2 regions of the Streptomyces sp. MAR4 CNX-425 genome follow, and region 1 is predicted to be linked to the other one. Evidence: predicted binding sites of a transcription regulator. Region 1 holds the regulator's gene; the other holds the start of a gene.
What was found. Region 1 encodes HrcA, which represses chaperone genes, less so after heat shock. Its sites were predicted from a motif close to TTNGCACTCNGNNNNNCNGAGTGCNAA; they were not measured.
Positions count from the first base shown of each region.

Region 2: the regulator HrcA is predicted to act here: its motif matches at 1,896-1,922, upstream of groL (chaperonin GroEL).

Region 1 covers NZ_JBMDLF010000001.1:1,143,484-1,147,395, forward strand. Annotated here, with positions in the region: gene ACHZ99_RS04995 (nitronate monooxygenase) at 1-182, opposite strand, end outside; gene dnaJ (molecular chaperone DnaJ) at 364-1,497, opposite strand; gene hrcA (heat-inducible transcriptional repressor HrcA) at 1,498-2,523, opposite strand; gene ACHZ99_RS05010 (MBL fold metallo-hydrolase) at 2,666-3,370, shown strand; gene ACHZ99_RS05015 (DUF3097 domain-containing protein) at 3,380-3,912, shown strand, end outside.
Region 2 covers NZ_JBMDLF010000013.1:220,825-224,736, reverse strand. Annotated here, with positions in the region: gene groL (chaperonin GroEL) at 146-1,768, opposite strand; gene ACHZ99_RS30245 (cold shock domain-containing protein) at 2,107-2,310, opposite strand; gene ACHZ99_RS30240 (MoaD/ThiS family protein) at 2,707-2,985, opposite strand; gene thrC (threonine synthase) at 2,982-3,912, opposite strand, start outside.

The DNA of each region.
Region 1 (3,912 bases):
GTGACCGCCCGCAGCTGGCGGATCTCCTCGTACATCGCCTCGGGGGTCTTGTACCCGGCGGCGAGGAACGGGAGGCCGCCGCCCTCCAGCACGCCGGCGGCGAGCTGCGGGCAGGATGCGCCACCGGCCATGGGCGCCTGCACGATCGGGAAGGTGAACAGATCGTTCAGCTCGGTGGGCATGGCTCAATCCTGTCATGCAGGTCGGACACCGGCGGCCCGCTCCGGATCATGGAATCCGCACGTCTTCACGTGCCCGGGGACATGGACGTCCCCACCCACCACACCCGTCGCACGGGCCGCACTCCGCGGCGGCCCGGGCGACGGCCCGGCGACGGTCGCCGGCACCGGCAGCACCCCGCGGCTAGCGTCCGCTCCAGGCGTCCTTCAGCCGCGAGAACAACCCCTGCTGCCCCGGCTTGAACTGGCCCTGGGGCCGCTCCTCGCCGCGCAGCTGGGCGAGTTGGGTCAGGAGCCGCTCCTGCTCCGGGTCCAGCTTCTGCGGCGTCTCGACCTCGACGTGGACGACCAGGTCGCCCCGGCCGCCGCCGCGCAGGTGCGTGACACCGTGCTGGTGCAGCGGAATCGCCTGCCCCGACTGCGTACCGGGGCGGATGTCGACCTCTTCGAGGCCGTCGAGCGTCTCCAGGTTGACCTTCGTGCCCAGCGCGGCGGCCGTCATCGGGATCGTCACCGTGCAGTGCAGGTCGTCGCCGCGGCGCTGGAAGATCGGGTGCGGCAGCTCGCGGATCTCCACGTACAGGTCGCCCGCCGGGCCGCCGCCCGGGCCGACCTCGCCCTTGCCGGCGTGCTGGATGCGGGTGCCGGTGTCGACGCCGGCCGGGATCTTGACCGTCAGGCTGCGCCGCGAACGCACCCGGCCGTCGCCCGCGCACTCGGGGCACGGCGTGGGCACCACGGTGCCGAAGCCCTGGCACTGCGGGCAGGGCCGGGACGTCATGACCTGGCCCAGGAAGGAGCGGGTGACCTGGGAGACCTCGCCGCGGCCGCGGCACATGTCGCACGTCTGCGCCGACGTGCCGGGCGCCGCGCCCTCGCCGCTGCACGTGCCGCAGACGACCGCGGTGTCGACCTGGATCTCCTTGCTGGCGCCGAACGCCGCCTCCTCCAGCTCGATTTCGAGCCGGATCATGGCGTCCTGGCCGCGCCGGGTGCGCGAACGCGGCCCGCGCTGACCCTGGGTGCCGAAGAAGGCGTCCATGATGTCGGAGAGGTTGCCGAAGCCGCCGGCGCCGAAGCCGCCGGCCGCGGCGCCGTTCTGCGACAGCGGGTCGCCGCCCAGGTCGTAGACCTGTTTCTTCTGCGGGTCCGACAGGACCTCGTAGGCGGCGTTGATCTCCTTGAACCGCTCCTGGGTCTTCGGATCCGGGTTCACGTCCGGGTGCAGCTCGCGCGCGAGCCGGCGGAACGCCTTCTTGATCTCATCCTGCGAGGCGTCACGTCCGACGCCGAGGACCGCGTAGTAGTCCGTGGCCACTTATGACTCCGCCAGGATCTGTCCGACGTACCGTGCCACTGCGCGTACCGCTCCCATCGTTCCGGGGTAGTCCATGCGGGTAGGTCCGACCACGCCGAGCTTGGCGACCGCTTCGCCGGTGTCGCCGCCAGAACCGTATCCGACCGAGACGACCGAGGTGGCGGTGAGGCCCTCGTGGTCGTTCTCGTGACCGATACGCACCATCACGCCCGGTTCCTTCGCCTCACCGAGGAGCCGCAGGAGCACCACCTGCTCCTCCAGCGCCTCCAGCACCGGCCGGATGGTGAGCGGGAAGTCGTGGTCGAAGCGGGTGAGGTTGGCGGTGCCGCCGATCATCAGCCGCTCCTCGGTCTCCTCCACCAGCGTCTCCAGCAGCACCGACAGCACGGTCTGCACCGTGCCGCGGTCGTCCGCGGGGAAGGAGTCCGCCAGGTCGGCCACCAGCCGCGGCACGTCGCCGAAGCGGCGGCCGACGACGCGGCTGTTGAGCCGGGCGCGCAGGTCGGCGAGGGAGTCCTCGCTGATCGGCGCCGGGCAGTCGATCACGCGCTGCTCGACCCGCCCGGTGTCGGTGATGAGGACGAGCATCACGCGCGCGGGGGCGAGCTGGAGCAGCTCGACGTGGCGCACGGTCGAGCGGGTCAGCGACGGGTACTGCACGACCGCCACCTGCCGCGTCAGCTGCGCCAGCAGCCGGACCGTACGCCCGACGACGTCGTCGAGGTCGACGGCGCCGGACAGGAAGTTCTGGATGGCCCGCCGCTCGGGCGCGCTGAGCGGCTTGACGTCGGCGAGCTTGTCGACGAACAGCCGGTAGCCCTTGTCCGTGGGAATGCGGCCGGCGCTGGTGTGCGGCTGGGCGATGTACCCCTCGTCCTCCAGGGCCGCCATGTCGTTGCGCACCGTCGCCGGGGAGACACCCAGGCCGTGCCGCTCGGTGAGGGCCTTGGAGCCGACCGGCTCCTCCGTGCCCACGTAGTCCTGGACGATGGCGCGCAGCACTTCGAGCCGACGCTCGCTGAGCATGCTGCCCACCTCCGCACTCCTCGGGCCGCTCGACCGTTCCGCCGCTGGCACTCGACGGCGGTGAGTGCCAGGGTCCGGGGCCAGTGTACGGCCGGGTACGGGAGGCCGGGCAAGGCGGCCGGTCACGTTATAGCGTCGGGGAATGGCTGTCGGCTGGGAAGAGCCCGCGCCGGGCGTCGTACGGCGCCGGCTGCCCCGCTGGGACGCGACCGCGGGCGCGGTGCGCGGAGCGGAAGGCGTGCTGCTCGTGGACACGGGCGCCTCGCTGCGGGAGGGCGCGGAGCTGCGCCGGGCGGTACGCGAGCGCCTCGGCCGCCCGGTGACGCATATCGCGCTCACCCATCCGCACTTCGACCACGTGCTCGGCACCGCGGCCTTCGCCGGAGCCGAGGTCTACGGCCCGGCGGGCATGGCCGAGCGGCTGCGCGGGGAAGGCGCGGAGTCGCTGCGCGCGGACGCCGTACGCCACGGGCTGCCGCCCGACACCGCGGCGGAGGCCGTCGACGTCCTGGTCGCCCCGCGGCACGCGGTCTCCGGCACGTACCCGCTGGACCTCGGAGGCGGGCGGGAGGTGCTGCTGGCCGAGCTGGGCGCGGCGCACTCGCCGCACGACCTGGCCGTGGTCGTCCCGGGGCGGCCGGCGGTCGTCTTCTGCGGCGACCTGGTGGAGGAGTCCGGCCCGCCCTCGCTGGGCCCGGACGCCGACCCCGCGCGGTGGCCGGCGGCGCTGGACCGGCTGCTGGAGCTGGGCGGGCCGGGCGCGGTGTACGTGCCGGGGCACGGCGCCGCGGTGGACGCCGACTTCGTACGGGCCCAACGGGACCGGCTGGCGGAGCGCCTGTCGTAGTCTCACCCCGTGCGCCGCTACGACGACCCCGACCTCACGCCCCCGTGGAAGAAGCCGCGGCAGCCCGCCCCGGAGGTGCCGGCGGAGCCGGACCTCGTGGTGGAGGAGGTGGCCACGGGCTACTGCGGAGCGGTCATCCGTACCGAGAAGACCGCGGAGGGCGCGACGGTCACCCTGGAGGACCGCTTCGGCAGACACCGCGTGTTCCCGCTGACGCCGAACGGCTTCATGATCGACGGCAAGGTGGTCACGCTGGTCCGCCCGCGTGCCTCCGCCGCGCCGACCGGCCCCCTGCGGTCCGCCTCCGGCTCGATCGCGGTCCGCGGCCACACCGCGCGCGTGGCCCGCGCCGGCCGCATCTACGTCGAGGGCCGCCACGACGCGGAGCTGGTGGAGCGGGTGTGGGGCCACGACCTGCGGGTGGAGGGCGTGGTGGTGGAGTACCTGGAGGGCGTCGACGACCTCCCGGCGGTGGTCGAGTCGTTCGCCCCGGGCCCGGACGCGCGGCTGGGGGTGCTGGTGGACCACCTGGTCCCGGGCAC
Region 2 (3,912 bases), on a different contig from region 1:
CGGGGTGGACCAGGCTGTTCTGAGCCGGGTGCGCCCGCCTGGGCCGGGCGGCTGGCGCCGGTTGGCGGCCGCTCCGTACGCCCGAGGGCGGCACCCCTTCGGGGTACCGCCCTCGGTTCGTCGTTCCGTCCGCGGACGGCCCGGATCAGAAGTCCATGTCGCCGCCGGGCATACCGCCCCCGGCCGCGGCCTTCTCCTTCTCCGGCTTGTCGGCGACGACGGCCTCGGTGGTGAGGAACAGGCCCGCGATCGACGCCGCGTTCTGCAGCGCGGAGCGGGTCACCTTCGCCGGGTCGATGATGCCTTCGGCGATCATGTCGACGTACTCGCCGCTGCCGGCGTTCAGGCCGTGGCCCGGGGTCAGGTTGCGCACCTTCTCCACCACGACGCCGCCCTCCAGGCCGGCGTTGACCGCGATCTGCTTCAGCGGGGCCTCCAGGGCCAGCTTCACCGCGGCGGCGCCGGTGGACTCGTCGCCCTCCAGCTCCAGCTTCTCGAAGACGTGACCGGCCTGCAGCAGGGCCACGCCGCCGCCGGCGACGATGCCCTCCTCGACGGCCGCCTTCGCGTTGCGCACGGCGTCCTCGATGCGGTGCTTGCGCTCCTTCAGCTCGACCTCGGTCGCCGCGCCGGCCTTGATGACGGCCACGCCGCCGGCCAGCTTGGCGAGCCGCTCCTGGAGCTTCTCGCGGTCGTAGTCGGAGTCGCTGGCGTCGATCTCGGCGCGGATCTGGTTGACCCGGCCCTGGACCTGCTCGCTGTCGCCGGAGCCGTCGACGATGGTGGTCTCGTCCTTGGTGATGACGACCTTGCGGGCGCGGCCGAGCAGGTCGAGACCGGCGTTCTCCAGCTTGAGGCCGACCTCCTCGGAGATGACCTGGCCACCGGTGAGGATGGCGATGTCGCCGAGCATGGCCTTGCGGCGGTCGCCGAAGCCCGGGGCCTTGACGGCGACGGACTTGAAGGTGCCGCGGATCTTGTTCACCACGAGGGTGGACAGGGCCTCGCCCTCGACATCCTCGGCGATGATCAGCAGCGGCTTGCCCGACTGCATGACCTTCTCCAGGAGCGGCAGCAGGTCCTTGACCGCGCTGATCTTGGAGTTCGCGATGAGGATGTACGGGTCCTCCAGCTCCGCCTCCATGCGCTCCATGTCGGTGGCGAAGTAGGCGGAGATGTAGCCCTTGTCGAAGCGCATGCCCTCGGTGAGCTCCAGCTCAAGACCGAAGGTCTGCGACTCCTCGACGGTGATGACGCCTTCCTTGCCGACCTTGTCCATGGCCTCGGCGATCAGCTCGCCGATCTGGGTGTCGGCGGCCGAGATGGAGGCGGTGGAGGCGATCTGCTCCTTGGTCTCCACGTCCTTGGCCTGCTCCAGCAGGGCGGCGGAGACGGCCTCGGTGGCCTTCTCGATGCCGCGCTTCAGCGCCATCGGGTTGGCGCCGGCGGCCACGTTGCGCAGGCCCTCCTTGACGAGCGCCTGGGCCAGGACGGTCGCGGTCGTCGTGCCGTCACCGGCGACGTCGTCCGTCTTCTTCGCGACCTCCTTGACCAGCTCGGCGCCGATCTTCTCGTACGGGTCCTCGAGCTCGATCTCCTTGGCGATGGAGACACCGTCGTTCGTGATCGTGGGGGCGCCCCACTTCTTCTCAAGGACGACGTTCCGGCCCTTGGGGCCCAGGGTGACGCGGACGGCGTCGGCGAGCTGGTTCATGCCGCGCTCAAGGCCGCGCCGCGCCTCCTCGTCGAACGCGATGGTCTTGGCCATTGTGTTGAGTCCTCCCGGACAGGGGGGTGGTCTGTGTCCGGACCGCGCTGGCGCCCGCGACGGACGGTCCGCGACCCGCGTGGTTCCCTCCCACCCGGCGTACGGACCTCACCGAACCGGTCCCGTGCTGTCACTCTCACGGGGAGAGTGCTAACGCCAATGATTAGCACTCGCCCCCTGCGAGTGCAAGCGGGTACGGGCTTCTCGGGGCTTCTCACGCGCAGAGCGGAACCGGGCGGCGGCACCGGGCGGCGGGGCGGCGGCCGTACAGCAGAGAGCCCGCACCCCCGGCGGGGGTGCGGGCCCATCGCAAGTCGTACGTGGTCGATGCCCGGCGCTCAGCCGTTGACGCGGACCATGTCTGCCTGCGGCCCCTTCTGGCCCTGCGAGATCTCGAACTCGACCCGCTGGCCTTCCTCGAGGGTGCGGTACCCGTCCATCTGAATCGCGCTGTAGTGGACGAAGACATCCGCACCACCGTCGACCGCGATGAAGCCGTACCCCTTCTCCGCGTTGAACCACTTGACGGTGCCCTGAGCCATTCCAAACTCCCCTATTGCTGGCCCTTACACAGGACCGCACTCCGCGGACCCGGGTCAGACCTCACCCCCGGATGCACGCCGGGGCGTGCGCCGGAACGCGTCGACCGCGGCTGAATGTATCCGCACAGATGCCCAGTGCAACAGGTCAATCGGACGAGAATTCTGCGGACACCTGATCGGTATTTTTCCGATCAATACCCGGCATTCAACGACAACTCGGGCAGGGCATAACTGACCATCACGACAAATAACTCTCCGCAATTACCCGGAACTTGTCGCGTTCTCATATACATGGAGCAAGGACCACGAGGGGGGAACCCCCTCACCCTATCGCGTGCACGGACATGCGAACGGCCCCACTCCGGATAGGTGGGGCCGTGCACGCGGCGGCGGGGGTCAGCAGCCCCCGGCGACCGCCGGGATGATCGACACCCCCGCCCCCTCCGGAGTGGGAGTCTGCAGGCCATCGGCGAAGCGGACGTCGTCATCGTTCACGTAGACGTTCACGAATCGGCGCAGCTTGCCTTGATCGTCCAGCACCCGCGCGGCGATCCCGCGGTGGTTCTTCTCCAGGTCTTCGATCACGTCGGCCAGGGTCGCGCCCTCGGCGCTCACCTCGGCCCGGCCGTCTGTATACGTACGAAGGATGGTCGGAATTCGGACGTTCACGCTCATGATGCGAGGCCAGCCTCTCGGAAGGAGTCGAGTGTGGGACGGATGATCGCGCTCGGCCCCGTGGTGGCGGCGACCGCGTCGAGAGTCTTCAGGCCGTCGCCGGTGTTGATCGCGACGGTGGTCTCGGCCGGGTCGATCCGGCCGTCCGCGACGAGCTTCGCCAGCACGCCGAACGTCACGCCGCCCGCCGTCTCCGCGAAGACGCCCTCGGTACGGGCCAGCAGCTTGACCGCGTCGACGACCTCCGCGTCCGTGACGTCCTCCACCGCACCCCCGGTACGGCGCGCCACGTCCAGCACATACGGGCCGTCGGCCGGGTTCCCGATCGCCAGGGACTTGGCGATCGTGTCCGGCCGCACGGGACGTACGACGTCGTGGCCGTCCTTGTAGGCCCGCGAGACCGGCGAGCAGCCGGCCGCCTGAGCCCCGAAGATCCGGTACGGGCGCTCCTCGACCAGCCCCGTCGCGATCAGCTCCTTCAGCCCCTTGTCGATCTTCGTGAGCTGGGAGCCGGAAGCCACCGGAATGACGATGTTGTCCGGGAGCCGCCAGCCGAGCTGCTCGCAGATCTCGTACGCCAGAGTCTTCGAGCCCTCCGCGTAGTACGGCCGCAGGTTGACGTTCGTGAAGCCCCAGCCCTCCCCCGCCGAATCGCCGATCAGCTCCGAACAGAAGCGGTTCACGTCGTCGTACGTGCCCTCGATACCGACGACGTCCCCGCCGTAGACCGCCGCCATCACGACCTTCGCGTGCTCCAGGTCGTACGGGATGAACACGCACGACCGCAGCCCCGCCCGCGCCGCCGCCGCGCCGACCGCACCCGCCAGGTTGCCCGTGGAGGAACAGGACAGCGTGGTGAAACCGAACGCACGGGCCGCCTCGACGGCGATGGCGACGACACGGTCCTTGAAGGAGTGCGTGGGATTG